DNA from 2 places in the Bacillus sp. WC2507 genome. Region 1 is predicted to be linked to the other one. Evidence: predicted binding sites of a transcription regulator. Region 1 holds the regulator's gene; the other holds the start of a gene.

Region 1 (7,759 bases):
ACTCCAAAACGTTGTGCTTGTAAAATTACGTTTGCAGCCTTTTTCTCATGTGCTAGCACATACGCTGTTGGGGGTAAAAATCCTACATCTACTTGCTTAGATGCCATCGCTTCTACAATTGTATTGTAATTCGTTGAAATACTAACTTTTACTGGAATATTTAACTTATCACTTAATAGCTTTTCCAATGGTTTTGCCTTCGCCTCTAACGTATCTGCATTTTGAGAAGGAACAAATTGAACATTTAAAGTCTTTGGTACATACCCTTTTTTCGTATCTTCATTTTTACTTGCACTTGATTCCTTCGTTCCACAGCCACTTAATAATCCCGCTGCTAGTACAACTGTTGTGCTCATTGCAAAAACTTTTTTCAACATGTTAATGCCTCCATTTTTCATTGTTATAAAATAATCTTTCATAAACATGAAGAAATATATCACACATTTTTACAAATAATTGATTATTTACAGAATCTTTACACATTCTATACACTCACATTAAAATTCTCTTCATATTTTTGATATGATTAACTTGAAGATAACAATAGAAAAGGTGAATGATGTTGAATCAAAATCAAATTGTAACTTTAAACATCTTATTAACAAGTGATATACATGGTACTGTTTATCCAATTCACTACCAAGACAATTCCAAAGCAGAAATTGGTTTAGCTAAAATTTCTACTCTTATAAAAAAAGAACGTTCTAAAAATAAAAACGTTCTTTTAATCGATAATGGGGACTTCATTCAAGGAACACCATTTACTTACCATTACGCTACATACGAAAAAGATAAGAAAAACCCAATGTCCTTATTAGCCAACTATATAAGTTACGATGCTGCAATTATCGGAAATCATGAATTTAATTATGGAATGGATATATTAAATCATGCTGTAGAAACTGCAAACTTCCCGTACTTATCAGCAAACATTTTAGATAAAAACATAAAAGAACCCTATTTCGGGAAACCTTACATCATCAAACATATTGAAGAGAATATAAAAATTGCGATTTTAGGAGTAACAACACATTACATCCCAAACTGGGAACAACCCCTTCATATTCAAGACTTACATTTTGAAGACGCACTGGAAACTACAAAAAAATGGGTTACTTACATCCACCAACACGAAAAACCTGATTTACTAGTCGTAGCCTATCACGGAGGATTTGAACGTGATTTACAGACCGGAGTACCAACTGAAGTGTTAACAGGCGAGAACCAAGGATATGCAATGTGTCATGAAATTGAAGGTATAGATATTTTATTAACAGGACACCAACACCGAGAAATTTCTCACACAATGGCTAACGGTGTAACAATTTTACAGACCGGATGTAATGGGCAATCAGTTGGAAAAATAACCGTAACCTTCGAAAGAATGGAACAGAAGTGGCTAAAAAAAGAAAGTTATTCAGAGTTGTTGACGGTGCAAGGAATTGAGGCAGATTCAGATGTTCTTTCCTTAGCATCTGATTATGAAGAGAATACACAAAAATGGCTTGATCAACCTATTGGAATCATTCATGGGGACATGCAAATTTCAGATGTTATGCAAACTCGTTTACAAGACCATCCTTTTATTGAATTCATAAATAAAATACAGATGGATATTGCCAATGTTTCCATTTCTTGTACAAGTTTGTTCCATAATACATCTCCAGGTTTCCCAAAATTTGTAACAATGCGTGACATCGTTTCTAATTATATTTATCCAAATACATTAAAAGTAATTAGAATAACTGGAGCAGATATAAAAGATGCTCTCGAACTCTCTGCTTCTTATTTCACATTAAAAGGAGATGGAACCATCATCGTAAACCCTAGCTACATAGAACCAAAACCGCAACACTATAATTACGATATGTGGGAAGGAATTTCGTACGTATTAAACATTTCCAAACCAATTGGCGAGAGAGTAGAATCTTTACAGTATAAAGGCGCTCCTCTAAATATGAAGGAAGAATATGACGTCGTTATGAATAATTATCGCGCAAGCGGCGGAGGGAACTTTTTTATGTTTCAAAATAAGCCCGTAATAAAAGACATACCAACAGATATGTCTGAACTTATCGCTAACTATATATGGAAACATAAAAAGATAGAAGCAACGCAAAATAATAACTGGAAAGTTATTAAATAACGAATTTAACAATAAAAAAGATGGGCAGCTATGCCCATCTTTTAATTTAATTTTGCATTATCTTGCTTTTTTAAAGCTTTTAATTTCGCCGGTGTAACATCAGTACCTTCTTCGTTAACAACTTTAATTCCTTTAAGTTCGTTTAACATATTTTGACGAAATCCTTTTAAATATTGTTCACGTAGCGATTGGCGCTCACGTTGTTCTTCTTCAGTTAAGCCTTCAGCTTTTGCTTTTTTCGCTAAGAAGTTAATGCGTTCAATGAGTTCGTGACTTTGCATCTCGAATCCCCCTTTTACTCAAAACTGATTATTATCATACAATAGTTAGTCCTCTTTATCAAGCAATTGCTTTGTATATTCTACATATCTTCGATGTACAGTTGCTTTTGAAACATTATGACCAAATCCACGAAGCGTGGCCGCAATTTCTTCGAAAGTAAGTTCACTTTTGCGTAAGCGCACAATTTCTTCAATTGGCACCTCTTTTTTCTCTCGGCCTACGCTTAAATTACGATTTTTTAAATTATTTTCGGGACGATAGCCCTTTTCTACTGCGCGTTGCATGCCACGTTTAATTTTCAAGTTATGAATCTTTCTTTGATACTCTTCAACAATGCCAATAATATCTAAAACCATCGAATCAGAATCCGACAATTGTAATTCTCCATTATGCGTATGCGTATATACTTTTATTCCCTCTTTATGTAAACAGTGCATTAATGCAATTTTCGCATTCCCCCTACCAAGGCGCGTTTCATCTTGTATGAGTAGCACATCGATTTGTTCGTCTCGAATTGTATCTAGCACTTCTAATATGCCGTCACGTTCAATTGTATAGCCACTAGCCTGCTCTTCAATCACCTTAATAACATTCATTTGATAGCGCTCAGCTAAATGCAATAATTCATCTTTTTGACGTAATAATGATGTTTCTTGTGCTTCTTTTGTTGTACTCACACGCGCATAAATAATTGCATTCATTATGAACCCCTCTTTCTCACTATTATTTCCCTCCAGTGTAACATAAATTCGCCTTTTGTTCGAACTTATGTTTGTAGAATGTTTTTTCGCATGTTATACTTATTAATAAGAAAAATGAAAGAAAACGAGGTGTTAGAAAACATGGAAAAGTTAACGAAACGCCAGCAAGACATTCTCGACTTTATTAAGCTAAAAGTACAAGAAAAAGGATATCCACCTTCCGTACGTGAAATCGGTCAAGCAGTCGGCCTCGCTTCTAGTTCTACAGTGCACGGACATTTATCACGACTAGAAGAAAAAGGATATATTCGACGCGATCCAACAAAACCACGAGCAATTGAAATTTTAGGTGACGATCGAATGGATGCAGAAACACAATCTGTTATTCAAGTTCCTATTATCGGAAAAGTTACTGCTGGATTACCGATTACAGCAGTTGAAAGTGTAGAAGATCACTTCCCACTTCCAGCTAGCATTGTTGCTGGAGCAGATCAAGTGTTCATGTTACGTATTTCTGGAGATAGTATGATTGAAGCTGGTATTTTCGACGGGGATTTAGTTGTTGTTCGCCAACAACAGTCTGCATATAACGGTGAAATTGTAGTAGCTTTAACAGAAGATAACGAAGCAACTGTTAAACGTTTCTATAAAGAAAAAGACCATTTCCGTCTACAACCGGAAAACTCTTCATTAGAGCCTATTATTTTAAAACAAGTGTCAGTTATCGGAAAAGTAATTGGTGTATATCGTGATTTACATTAAAAAATAATAAAAAGAAGATAATCACCTTATTTATATAGGTGACTATCTTCTTTTTTGTATTTTGATAGATTTTCATACATTCTATTTCTTATGAACGAATTTCAATCGTCACATCGCCAGCAGTTGTTTTACCACTAATCTTTTTACTACCATTGCCAATTGTTATATTTTTATTTTCTTCATTAAAAATCATCACGTCTCCAGCAGCGCTTTGCCCAGTTATAACTGCATCTTGTGGTTTTTCCAATAAAGTAATATCTACATCCCCAGCGGTTGAACTTGCCTCCACATCATATTTAGGATCATGATCCATAATATGCACTTCCCCACTAGCCGTCTTCGCTGTTACTTTCCCTATTACTTTTTTAAAGTTCAGCTCACCAGCTTTTGTAGATCCCTCCACACTCTTAGCTGTGACATGTTTCAAATCTACTTCTCCAGCAAGCGTTTCAACACTTACACGATCACTTTTCACATCACTTATTTCTATTTGTCCAGCAGATGAATTTACTTTTATCTCTTGGTAAGAACGTTCAGGCACTAGTATAGTCATTGTAGACGTTTGAAACTTGAAATTGTAAAAAGAAAAATCAAATGAAGCACCTTTTTCTCTTTCCCCAATAATTTTTAATGTGTCACCATCTTCGGCAATACGAATCTCTTGTTTACGTACAGCTCCTGATTGCTTTACATAAAAAGAAGAATCGGGAGATTTTTGGACAACAATATCCCCAGCATCTAACTTAACTTCTATATTTTTTAGTGTTTCGTTTTTTATTACGTCTTCTTTGTTTCCTTCTTCTGCAGTTTGTACTGCTTTTTCATATGTTTGTGAAATCCCTATTACTCCAATAATGATACAAGTGATTGCTACTAACAATATTTTTTTCATCATCTACTCCCCTTTTATCATTTTGAAGTTCCATACTACATAACGTACGCATAACCTTTTAAACCACTTCGTACTATAATAAGCGATAATACATAACAACAAACCTACTCCAACAAACGTTATACTAACGAATACATCCAACCATATAAAAGTACCCATAAATACTTTTGCAATAACGAAAAATGGTGTCACTACACTAGCAATCCCACCGACCCAAAAGGAAAATATAAAAGCGATAATTGCAACTAACGGGCCTAACACAATAATAAAATTAAACAAACTAAGTCCAATCGCTGCCATGACAGCCCTTGTTATATTCGAAGTAGATGGGTCCTTTTTCATTTCATCAAAGCGATACAAAGCAAGTAAATCTTTCGCAATTACTTTCGGAGAGCCAAGCCCCTTTATTATTTCCGATTCAGTTTTCCCCTCTTCTCTCCCAAACTGAAAATGCTCTTCATAATCAAATAAAATATCTTTCCTCTCTTCTTCCGGTAACTTTCTAAGATGACTTGATAATTCTTTAAGGAACTGTTCTTTACTCATCCCATTCCACCCCTTCAATAATTTCTTGTACGCCTTTTGCAAAATCACGCCACTCCGTTACTAACAAATTCAGTTGCGTCTCCCCTTGCTCAGTTAGTTGATAATATTTACGAGGTGGCCCCTCTGTAGATTCTTTTAAATACGTTTGAAAATATCCTTCTTTCGTTAAACGACGTAATAAAGGATACACTGACCCTTCCGATATTAAAAATTTATTTGAGATTTGCTGAACAAGTTCATAACCGTAACAATCCTTACGTTTCACAAGTGCCAAAACACACAGTTCTAACACACCTTTTTTAAACTGAACGTTCAAGGACAATCCCCCTTTCTCATTTCAGTACTGTTCAATACATGGTACCTGTTTTATCCATAATATACCACTTAGTATTGTTTATTGCAAGGTACTCATTTATATTTACTCCCTAAATGTAGAAACCGCACAAATAAAAGCCCGAATAATGTCCTATTATAACTGACCATTACTCAGGCTTTTATTCAATTCGAACTGCTTGAATACAAAACTTCATTCACTCTTTTCTCCTCTAAGAACCAACTTCCATTTGTGACCCTAATAAATTTCGAAATACACCTTTTCTCTCTTTAGCCAATTGATTAAATTCACCTTTTTGGACAATTTCACCTTTTCCTAAGACAATAACTTGATCTGCATTGCGTATAGTAGATAAACGATGTGCAATCACAACAATAGTCATTGTTCCTTTCAATCTTTCTATTGCTGATTGAATTTTCACTTCATTTTCAGTATCCAATGCACTCGTAGCTTCATCTAATACTAAAATCGACGGCTTTCTTAAAATAGCCCGGGCTAGTACAAGTCGCTGACGTTCACCACCTGAAAGCCTCACCCCACGATCTCCAATCAGTGTATCCAGCCCATTTGGAAACGTTTGTACAAATTCAGCGGCGGCCGCAAAATCTAATGCATCCCAAATTTGTTCTTCACTTGCATTTGGCTCAATCATCAATAAATTTTCCCTTATACTTGCATTAAACAAGAAGGGATCTTGTGGTACATAGCTAATAGCACGTCTTAATGGCAATAAATTATCTGTTGTAAGAGGCGTACCATCTATTAAAACTTGACCTTTTTCTGGCTGGATCAAGCCCATTAAAACATCAATTAATGTACTCTTCCCAGCACCAGAATGCCCCACAATAGCCGTCATACTATTTATTGGAATTTGCACATTAATATTTTGAAGTGCGTATAAAGATTCTTGCTTATTATAACGAAAGTAAACATCCTTACACTCAATACCTCGCTCTATACAAATCGGCGTTATATGTTTTTGCTGATGTATATCCTGCATTTCAATTGCTTCCTTACATTCCTCTTGTAATTCCCACAATGACTTAAAAGCAGGAATACTTGCAGCCAGTTGTTCTAAATTTGATTGAATTGTCATGAATCTCGGCCATAGTCTAGAAAAAATGAGAATGATTAATAGTAATTGGGTGGGTTGCGATTGAAACATACTTACTGACAATAATAAAAAAAATGCAATTAATATAGCCATTGAAACTTTATAAAACAATTGCGAGCTCGATCTTATTCTCATATACTCCATTTGCTCATTACTCATCTTTGTTGTTATAGATTGTAACCAGTCTAAACGCGATGCTTCCAAAGTATTACTCTTTATATCTTTAATTCCATTAAATTGATCTGTTATACCAGAAAGGTAGTCTTTTGCCAATTCTGAGGTCTTACCGCCTAGTATTCGGGCTTTTTTTATAAAAACACGAGAAGCTACCAAGAATAATAAGCCAAAGACCAAAACAAATATAGTTATTTGAGGAGATAATAAAAATGCAATTCCCACCTGTATAAATGTAAACAGAATAGCAGCTAACAATTGTAAAAATAAATTAACCCCATAACTTACACGAGCTAATTCTGTAGTTAATATATTTATTAGATTTGTTTTCCTTTTCTCTAAAAAAAAACTCCACTTTGCTTTTAAAATCACACTATATGTTTCTATTCTTAAGTCTCGTACAAAAGCTTGTTGCGTTCTCGCATCCCTTAGCGTTATATTTCTTTGTAGTAAATTTTGCCCTAACACTATTAGTATATATATACCTAAAATAGAAACTAGACTTGTTGTTTTAGGAAAATCCTGCAAAAATCTAGAGACAGGTGCAATAAAAGTAGTCTCCTCGCCTATATTCATTATTCCAGTCATACTTATCATAGGAATTAATAAAATAATACCTATCCCTTCAAGTAAACTTATTAAAACCATACCAAATAAATTCACATAGAGTATTTTTCCCGCTGAAGAATATAATTTCTTCATAAAATATATAATATGATTCATCGATGTTCCCCCTATAACAAAGCAAGCTTCTTTGTTTTCCTCCAAAGGCATAAAAACGGACGTAAAGGAAAATATAAAAAATGAA
Region 2 (7,759 bases), 1.4 Mb from region 1:
CCAGCGCCTAAACTTTGCAGAGAATTGCCTAGTATTATAATTCTCTGTATTGCTTTCATCTCCAGCAAAGCTGCTTCTACTCCTAAAAAAGCTCCAATTGATTGTAAACTGTTTCCGACAATTATGAGAAAATCATTCTCTTTCAATTGTTCATTTATATTAAAATATGTTCCTATTACATTTGATATATTCCCTAATGCTAATAACTCAATGCCCATTTTATCAAGCATTTCACTTTTATTCTCCAAACAAATATTTTGATTTTCTTTTTCACCTTCATCTTCGGTATTATTACTCGCTATAATTTGTAATATATACCCGAGGGCTTGTAATGAGCTTCCTACAATTACAAGATCCGATTCAACTTTCTCTTCTCCGATAAACCCTCTTGTCGTCCCAATAGCCGCTGTAAGATTTCCTCCTACTTGAAACCATGCTCCTGTCACCTTTAAACCGCTTGGATTCATTCTGATCACCTATTTAGAAATTTTCTAGTGCTTTCGAAATACACAAATGGTATCCTTTATCCCATATTTATTTTCTATATGTAATTTTGTGCATTCTATAATGTATTAATCATATAAAAAAGCACCTTTAAGGTACTTTTTTATACATGGTGTGTGCACTAAAAATATGCTAATTAAAAAATACTTATACAATTCAATAAATATTTACATACAATCTGGACATGTCAATGAAGCCCCATTTTTATCTATTGTTATATTCAATATATATTGTATCGCATAATGTGACCAAATTTCAGGTGTGGGTGATTCTTTTACATACTGTGGTGCACATGAATACAGCATTGGGGTGCTAATACTTCCGCCCGGATCTAAAGCCACAACAGCCATACCATAGGGCAATTCAAGTGCCATAGATTTCGTGATACCTTCAATTGCAAACTTTGAGGCACAATATGGCGCAAGCTCAGCTTCCCCCTCTCTCCCCCAACTAGAACTCATATTAATAATAATTCCTTCTTTCCTAGCTACCATCGCTGGGACAAACGCTCTTATTACATTTACTACACCGTTTACGTTTACATTCATTATATTTTCGAATTCTCGAGCGGTTATTTTCCACAATTGTGCATTTTTATTAACAATCGATGCATTATTTATTAACAAATCAGGTGCTCTATGTCTGTTGAGTATATAATTTGCCCAACTACTTACTTGTTGAGAATCTGAAACATCAATTATTTGAAAATCATGTGTATTACCGTAATATTTTTTCAGTTCTTCAATTTTATCTTTTGAACGTCCACAGCCATATATATTCCATCCCAATTCATGAAATCGATCAACCATTGCACGGCCTAATCCTTGTGTCACTCCTGTAATAATTACAATCTTTCTAATGTCGTTTCGCGTCACGTACCTCTCCTCCTTTACAACATTGTACACTCTTCCTTTTCATTCAGCCATTTACTAAAGTATCAACTCATTTCATACTTTAGTAATAGTTTTTATATAAACAAAAAGAGTAACCATAACAGTTACTCTTTCTTATATATCAAAAAAATCATTATTTATTTTGTTATTGCTTTTAAATTTTAGCTTCTCTTTTCTGCATTTTAATAAAACTATATTTATGTTTACAGTGGGATTCATTCGAAAAAATTTTATACCATTTTTTCAACATAGAACAGTTCACCTCTATGTAAGAATCTTCATCTAGTCTTATTACATACTTTTATATAAATTCTCAATCTCATGTTGCAACTTTTGGAATTGTTCAAAATGCATAGTGATAGATTGACTGTTACCATAATCAACACTATGCTTCACAAATAAAACACCAGTGTCATGAAAAATTGCTTCCAGTTCTTTTCTGATGGATACTTTCATTATATGTGCTGTTTTAATAGCCGATATAATTGCAATTTCATTAAACTTTAATTTTATTTCATTTGGACAAAATGCTTCTTCAATCAATATAACTTCATTGCTATAAATAAGTGCAACAAGATTACTTGATTTTGCATCTGTTAAATCTACTTTTTTTATAACATTATTCATTACATTTTGCCTCCTCTGATTTCGTATATATTAATTATACAATTGTTATTTTTGATTACTCAGCCTTACATAAATTTTAACATACTTTTATTGTGGGATTAAGCTACACTTCAAACGTTTTACTATTCCACAATTTTTGTTACATGAACCATTTGGACTATAAGGCCATATAGTAGTGTTAACAAATGATTGTAAAGCGGGTGAAAACTATGCCCTCAATTGTAGGGAATTTAGTTGTACAAAATAGTAACGGTTCATTTAACTTAGGTGATTTCTACAACGTTTCTCCGAAAGAAAATACGAAGGCTTATAATGGATCTGGTGCTTCAAACGTTGGTTTTGTTGTTAATACTTTTAATGGCGTGAGCGCGACTAATACGTTTGATTCTGACCTTGCAGATCAAAACCAAGTGGGTACAGCCTAGTCCTATTTTTTCATCGTTCTGTTTAAGAATTTTAAATTTGTCCATACTATAATCAGGCTGTTACACAGCTATAGTACCCTATCTTTTTCTCCCTTTCCCTGGGGCTTAGCAGCTAGTATGAAGCTAGCTGCTTTTTCGTTTCATTTTTCTATTCCTCATCTAACATAACATAAAGGAAGCTAAAATTTAAATTTCAGCTTCCTTTATGTTATTTCAATAATATCCGAAGTATGAAATACGTAAGTTTTATAAAATGCGTCAGTACATATTACACTGTGCTTTAGCGGGTTTATATGCACAACTGTCATATAACTTGTAAGGATGTAGCCATCTTCAAAATATGTCACCAATATTTCTTTCTCAGACAATAATGACGTTAATAATTTATCAGAAATTCCCTCTTTTGCTTCGTTTGTTAAGAGCGGTTTTTGTACTTTAAATTTCTCTCCAATAACCTTTTGTATACTTAACAACTGTTCCGACATTACTGTAAATGGAACCCATTCTCTTTTTTCTTTTTGCACCTTTACATCATTCATTTCTTTATCTCCTTGATCATTTATCCACTCTATTTCACACACATTGTTCCTCAATTATTCATTAATAATTGCTAGGCTCATATTTTATCCCGCATTAACAGGTAGTGAAGCCCTTACCTCAAAATTCGCTATATGCGAGGACGGTAAGACGAAAATCAATTGCCCGTAAACGCTTAATTGGTGAAAACTAATAATTAGCGGAGGATGAACACCCTGCTAATTAAAGTTTCATTTTATTTCTAACTCTTATACTATCTATACCTACAGGAACATTCGTTCTAATTATACACGAACCTACGTTCTTTTGAAATGATTTATCCATCATTTATTTTTTCTTCATCAAATAAGCTTTTCACTTCTTATTTAATAGGACGTTCACCTATCAACTAAAAAAGCGACTTCATACAAAGTGAAGTCGCTTTTTCTAATATCGTATATTTCTATATTTATTTTTCTATCCTGACAAGTGTTCTTTCCGGAATACAAAGTTCATCTATATTAATATGATTTATTTTTAATTTTAATTCTCCCACTCGTTCTTTATCTTCATCACCAACCCAACAACTGAATAATTCAAAATAGTCCCCATCATTTAAATATCCTTCCATAATCGAGCATAAAGCTAATAGCTTTTTTTTAGCTTCTTTCTTCTCCCTTTCATTTTGCCACTCAACAAGTTCAATGCCCCAACTCGTTGAAACTTCATACGTGTAATTTGTTTGAAATTGAAACTCTTGTACAATTTCAAGCATACTTTCATCTGAAAAGCACGGTCCAAAAACAATTACATCATTAGAATCTGGATCCGTTAACGGAATTTCTACATTGCATCCTATATAACTTGCTAAACTCATTTTTACTCCTCCCATATTCGTATAAAAAATACTTTATATAAACATTTATCTACTTAAATATAAAATTCCTGCCTAAACTAAAAGGTTTTAAATTTTTGATTTTATTAACCCATCTATAAATGAAAGCATACATTATGAAGAACGAACTCACAAAATTTCTATGAAAAGAGAGCAATTTAAACACTCTCTTTTCGTACATACTATATAAAACTGTTTAAAAATACATAATTTCCTCTTATTATTACATATATTTTGGTTGTACTATTATATGTAATTCCCTCTCTGTCACTGTTTTTTTGGGGTTACGAAAATACTCTAATTCATATTTTAATACTTCATACTCAACCATCCCGATCTTAATCCCTTTCGTTTCTTTTAAAATAACTAATAGGTTACTTATATCTTCATCATACGATTCAAAAATCTTCCCTCCACCTTCTCTTTGAAAAATTACTTTCACATTTTCTCCCCCTATATGAATTATTTATCAATTCAATAATTCATTTAAAAGTATTCATTCTTTCCCATAAAAATTCCATACTAAAAAGAACATCCATCTTAATAGAATGCTCTGCTTTTCACTTCCTATAGCGTCAATATATTCTCAATACTATTGTATGTATCACCGATGATTTTATGAGTATTTTAGATTAGTTTGTTCCAATTTGTTTATGGCTATTTCAGAATGAAATACCAGCCCTTTTCATTTGTATGAACAATGTTCTTGTTGCACATTCTTTCATGTACTTTCTATACTCTTTTATTTTCTCCATGACGCTCAGTATCATGCCATGGCTCCGATGTTTCTTTGATTTTTTATATTCGCTACGCCCTAATCCTTCTTCTTTTAAATCAATTACATACAATTGAGCATAATCCGGATTTACTAACGATAATGAAGCAAATATATTTTTAAAGAAGACCCTATTTCCTCCCTATTCAAATAGTGTTTTCACTTCCATTGCTCTTGCAATATGATACACAAATTTTTTTCGACATTTTTCTACACAAACAGACATTTTTAGTGTATTCTATAGTAGAAGAATAATTAAAAGACTTATTCTTTGCTATTGAGAGAAGAGCCTGAGAGCCATATCAGGCTCTTCTTTGCTTATACACCATGTATCATTCTTCAAACTATGTTTATCCACTTCAATCAAATTAATCAATTAAAATATTATAATATCAACATTATATGAAGTACTTATTATCCGTCTTTTTAAAAACCATAATTTTCCATTGTAATTCTTAATATTTAAATGTAATATTGTATTGTCTTACTATCTATTTATAACTCACACACTAACTAGAAAAGGGAACCTACATAGGTTCCCTTTTCTAATTATAGTTACAGTCATTATTTCTTTTCTAGAAATTCAAATGTATCTTTAAATTCTTTATCGTTAACCTTAATATTAGCATCTTTCAATAAATCATTGACTATTTGTTGCTTCCATTTACCTGTCGTATCTTGTAGTCTTTGCTGTTCTAAATCTTTACGAATTTTATCTTTCACTTCATCAAATGGCTTCAATTCTTTTTTATCCGTCACTTTAATAATATGGTAACCATAAGTTGTTTTTACCGGATCGCTTACTTGTCCTGCATCTAATTTATACACAGCTTCCTCAAATTCTTTCGCCGTTTGTCCTGGAGCAAAACCAGTTATTTCTCCGCCTTGTTCCTTTGAACCAGTATCCTCTGAGTATTGCTTCACTAAAGCCGCAAAATCTTCACCATTATTTACTTTCTCTTTCACTTCTTTAGCAGTCTTTTCATCTTTCACTAAAATGTGACTTACCTTCATTTCTGGTTTATAGTTATCTTTTACATCTTTTTCTGTGACAGTCGCTTTAATCGCTTTCTCAAATGCAATTTCTGGCTTCATTTTTTCTTTTAATTCATCTTCATTTTTTAACCCAACTCGCTCTAAAGTCGATTTGAAGTTGTCACCCATTTTATCTTTTGCTTCTTCTACTTGTTTTTTTGCTTCTTCATCTGAAACTTTATATTTATCTAGCAACGCCTTACTTAACACCATTTGATATAAAGTACTTTCCCCATATTTTTGTCTTAATTCTTTACTTAACTCTTTCTCTGTAACATTTCCTACTTTTGATGTTACTACGTTGTCTGAGGAACCACATGCAGATAATGCCAGTACTACGCATGAAATAATTGTTCCTAAAAATAGTTTTTTCTTTTTCAATTCAAAATACCTCACTTTTATTATTATACAAGAATAACTATACGATACACTTGTGTAAACAATGTGTTTTCCACATGTAATTCATTTCATTTGAAAAAACTATGTATCATGCTCTTTTTGTTCAAATATTAAAGGTCATCTTACTATGTATCAGTAATATGACCCTTTGCGTATTCCTAAAAACATTTTAGCTACTTATACATACTTAATCGTTACATGTTCTTCCAGTATCCAATTATTTTTTCCGATATCTACCGCATTTTTGGCTCTTCCCCACACACGAAAAGATTTTGATCCATCAATATTACCTTTATAATTTATACATTCAGGCTCTGCATAGTAATTTACTTCGTACCCAACAGGATATTTTGAGGATGCATAAAACCATTTCACATCAAAATATTTTTCATATACCCACTGCTTATCGTTCCCCAAGCAAATCATATCTTTATCGGCACCTCCCCAATAACCATGTAAGACTAAATATGGCGTTTTTTGAGTGATTGTACCTGTAAACTGCGGATTCGCAGGATTTTCATATAAGTTTATGCCATATCCATCTGGATATTTTGAAATCGCAATACCAATACCATTTGATTGCTGTGTATTCTCTTTGTTAGATTGAATAGATTGATTTACTTGATCTGAATCTATAAACCAAGAAAGCGACTTATTTCCTATTAATTGATTCAAATCACATTTCCCAATACCAGGAACATTTCCCGAATCAGTATATTGCCAAATATCGCACGGATATGCTGGCTTATTCCCTCCATAACGAGGTATCCATACAAAATCAGCTTCAATATTACGTGCTCCAAATGATACATACGTGTGATGCCCCACATATAGCCCTACTTTTTTTGCACCTAAACGGCGTAATTCATCTATAAAAGCCTGTGTCCCCCCTTGCATATCCATCATCGTTTGAACTTCTACGTCCACCACCCAAAATTTAGCAGATTTATCACCACGACTCCAAAAATCTTGTGCCTCTTTCCTGGCATCAGCAATAGATATAAAACGGCAAAATGCATAATTACCAAATGAAATACTGCGTTTCTTCATTTCATTCACATAATTTTGATACATAAAATCTACCGTATTCGAGCCATCTTGAACTCTAGCAATAACTAAATCTAGCCAAGATGCTGCAATATCCCAATTAATAGTTCCATTCCATTTTGAAATATCTATAATATACCCCATTACAATTTCACTCCTTTTTATTATCATATTCAAAGATCGTTTTATTGAAAGCCCCTTATGCCTAATACTAGCTATCTATAATATAAATAAAGAAAATCTATATTGTTTTTCAAAATATACAGTCTTTTAATTAAGTTTCTACTAATTTTCCACATTCTGATCACACTATAAAACTCCATATCATTATCAACTCAACTAAATTTTCATATTATATTAATACGCCTTTATAATCTAAACGAAAAATCGCAGTATACAATACTGCATCTTAGGAGCTGATTTCATGAAAAAAAAACCTATCTTGTTCAAAGTTCCACCAAATTCAAAACTAAAAGTTACATTTTTCGGTCCTTGTAACGAGGTAATTACAAATGTGTCTATAATTAATCAACTTTCCACACCTAAATGTCAAACTATTACGCAATATCCAAACTATAAGAAATACGAAACTGAAGTGCGATCATTATCCAATTGTTAATCCGTTCCTATTCACAATCCTTAC

What was found. The regulator LexA, encoded in region 1, represses DNA repair genes until DNA is damaged. The targets are predictions, from matches to a motif close to CGAACATATGTTCG.
Region 2: ACUN28_RS18080 (YolD-like family protein) is a predicted target of LexA. The motif match lies at 3,255-3,268, and genes of this name have one in related genera.

What each region holds. Positions count from the first base shown of each region.
Region 1 covers NZ_JBQXPN010000001.1:2,057,972-2,065,730, reverse strand. The annotation lists gene ACUN28_RS11005 (phosphate/phosphite/phosphonate ABC transporter substrate-binding protein) at 1-377, opposite strand, end outside; gene ACUN28_RS11000 (bifunctional metallophosphatase/5'-nucleotidase) at 563-2,146, shown strand; gene ACUN28_RS10995 (DUF896 domain-containing protein) at 2,188-2,427, opposite strand; gene ACUN28_RS10990 (YneB family resolvase-like protein) at 2,473-3,129, opposite strand; gene lexA (transcriptional repressor LexA) at 3,271-3,891, shown strand; gene ACUN28_RS10980 (DUF4097 family beta strand repeat-containing protein) at 3,980-4,786, opposite strand; gene ACUN28_RS10975 (DUF1700 domain-containing protein) at 4,787-5,329, opposite strand; gene ACUN28_RS10970 (PadR family transcriptional regulator) at 5,322-5,645, opposite strand; gene ACUN28_RS10965 (ABC transporter ATP-binding protein) at 5,875-7,674, opposite strand; gene ACUN28_RS10960 (nucleotidyltransferase domain-containing protein) at 7,686-7,759, opposite strand, start outside.
Region 2 covers NZ_JBQXPN010000001.1:3,409,175-3,416,933, forward strand. The annotation lists gene ACUN28_RS18060 (DUF6944 family repetitive protein) at 1-467, opposite strand, end outside; gene ACUN28_RS18065 (SDR family oxidoreductase) at 672-1,379, opposite strand; gene ACUN28_RS18070 (hypothetical protein) at 1,689-2,024, opposite strand; gene gerPF (spore germination protein GerPF) at 2,234-2,449, shown strand; gene ACUN28_RS18080 (YolD-like family protein) at 2,653-2,988, opposite strand; gene ACUN28_RS18085 (hypothetical protein) at 3,435-3,842, opposite strand; gene ACUN28_RS18090 (hypothetical protein) at 4,084-4,302, opposite strand; gene ACUN28_RS18095 (peptidylprolyl isomerase PrsA) at 5,200-6,051, opposite strand; gene ACUN28_RS18100 (glycoside hydrolase family 25 protein) at 6,247-7,260, opposite strand; gene ACUN28_RS18105 (hypothetical protein) at 7,541-7,735, shown strand.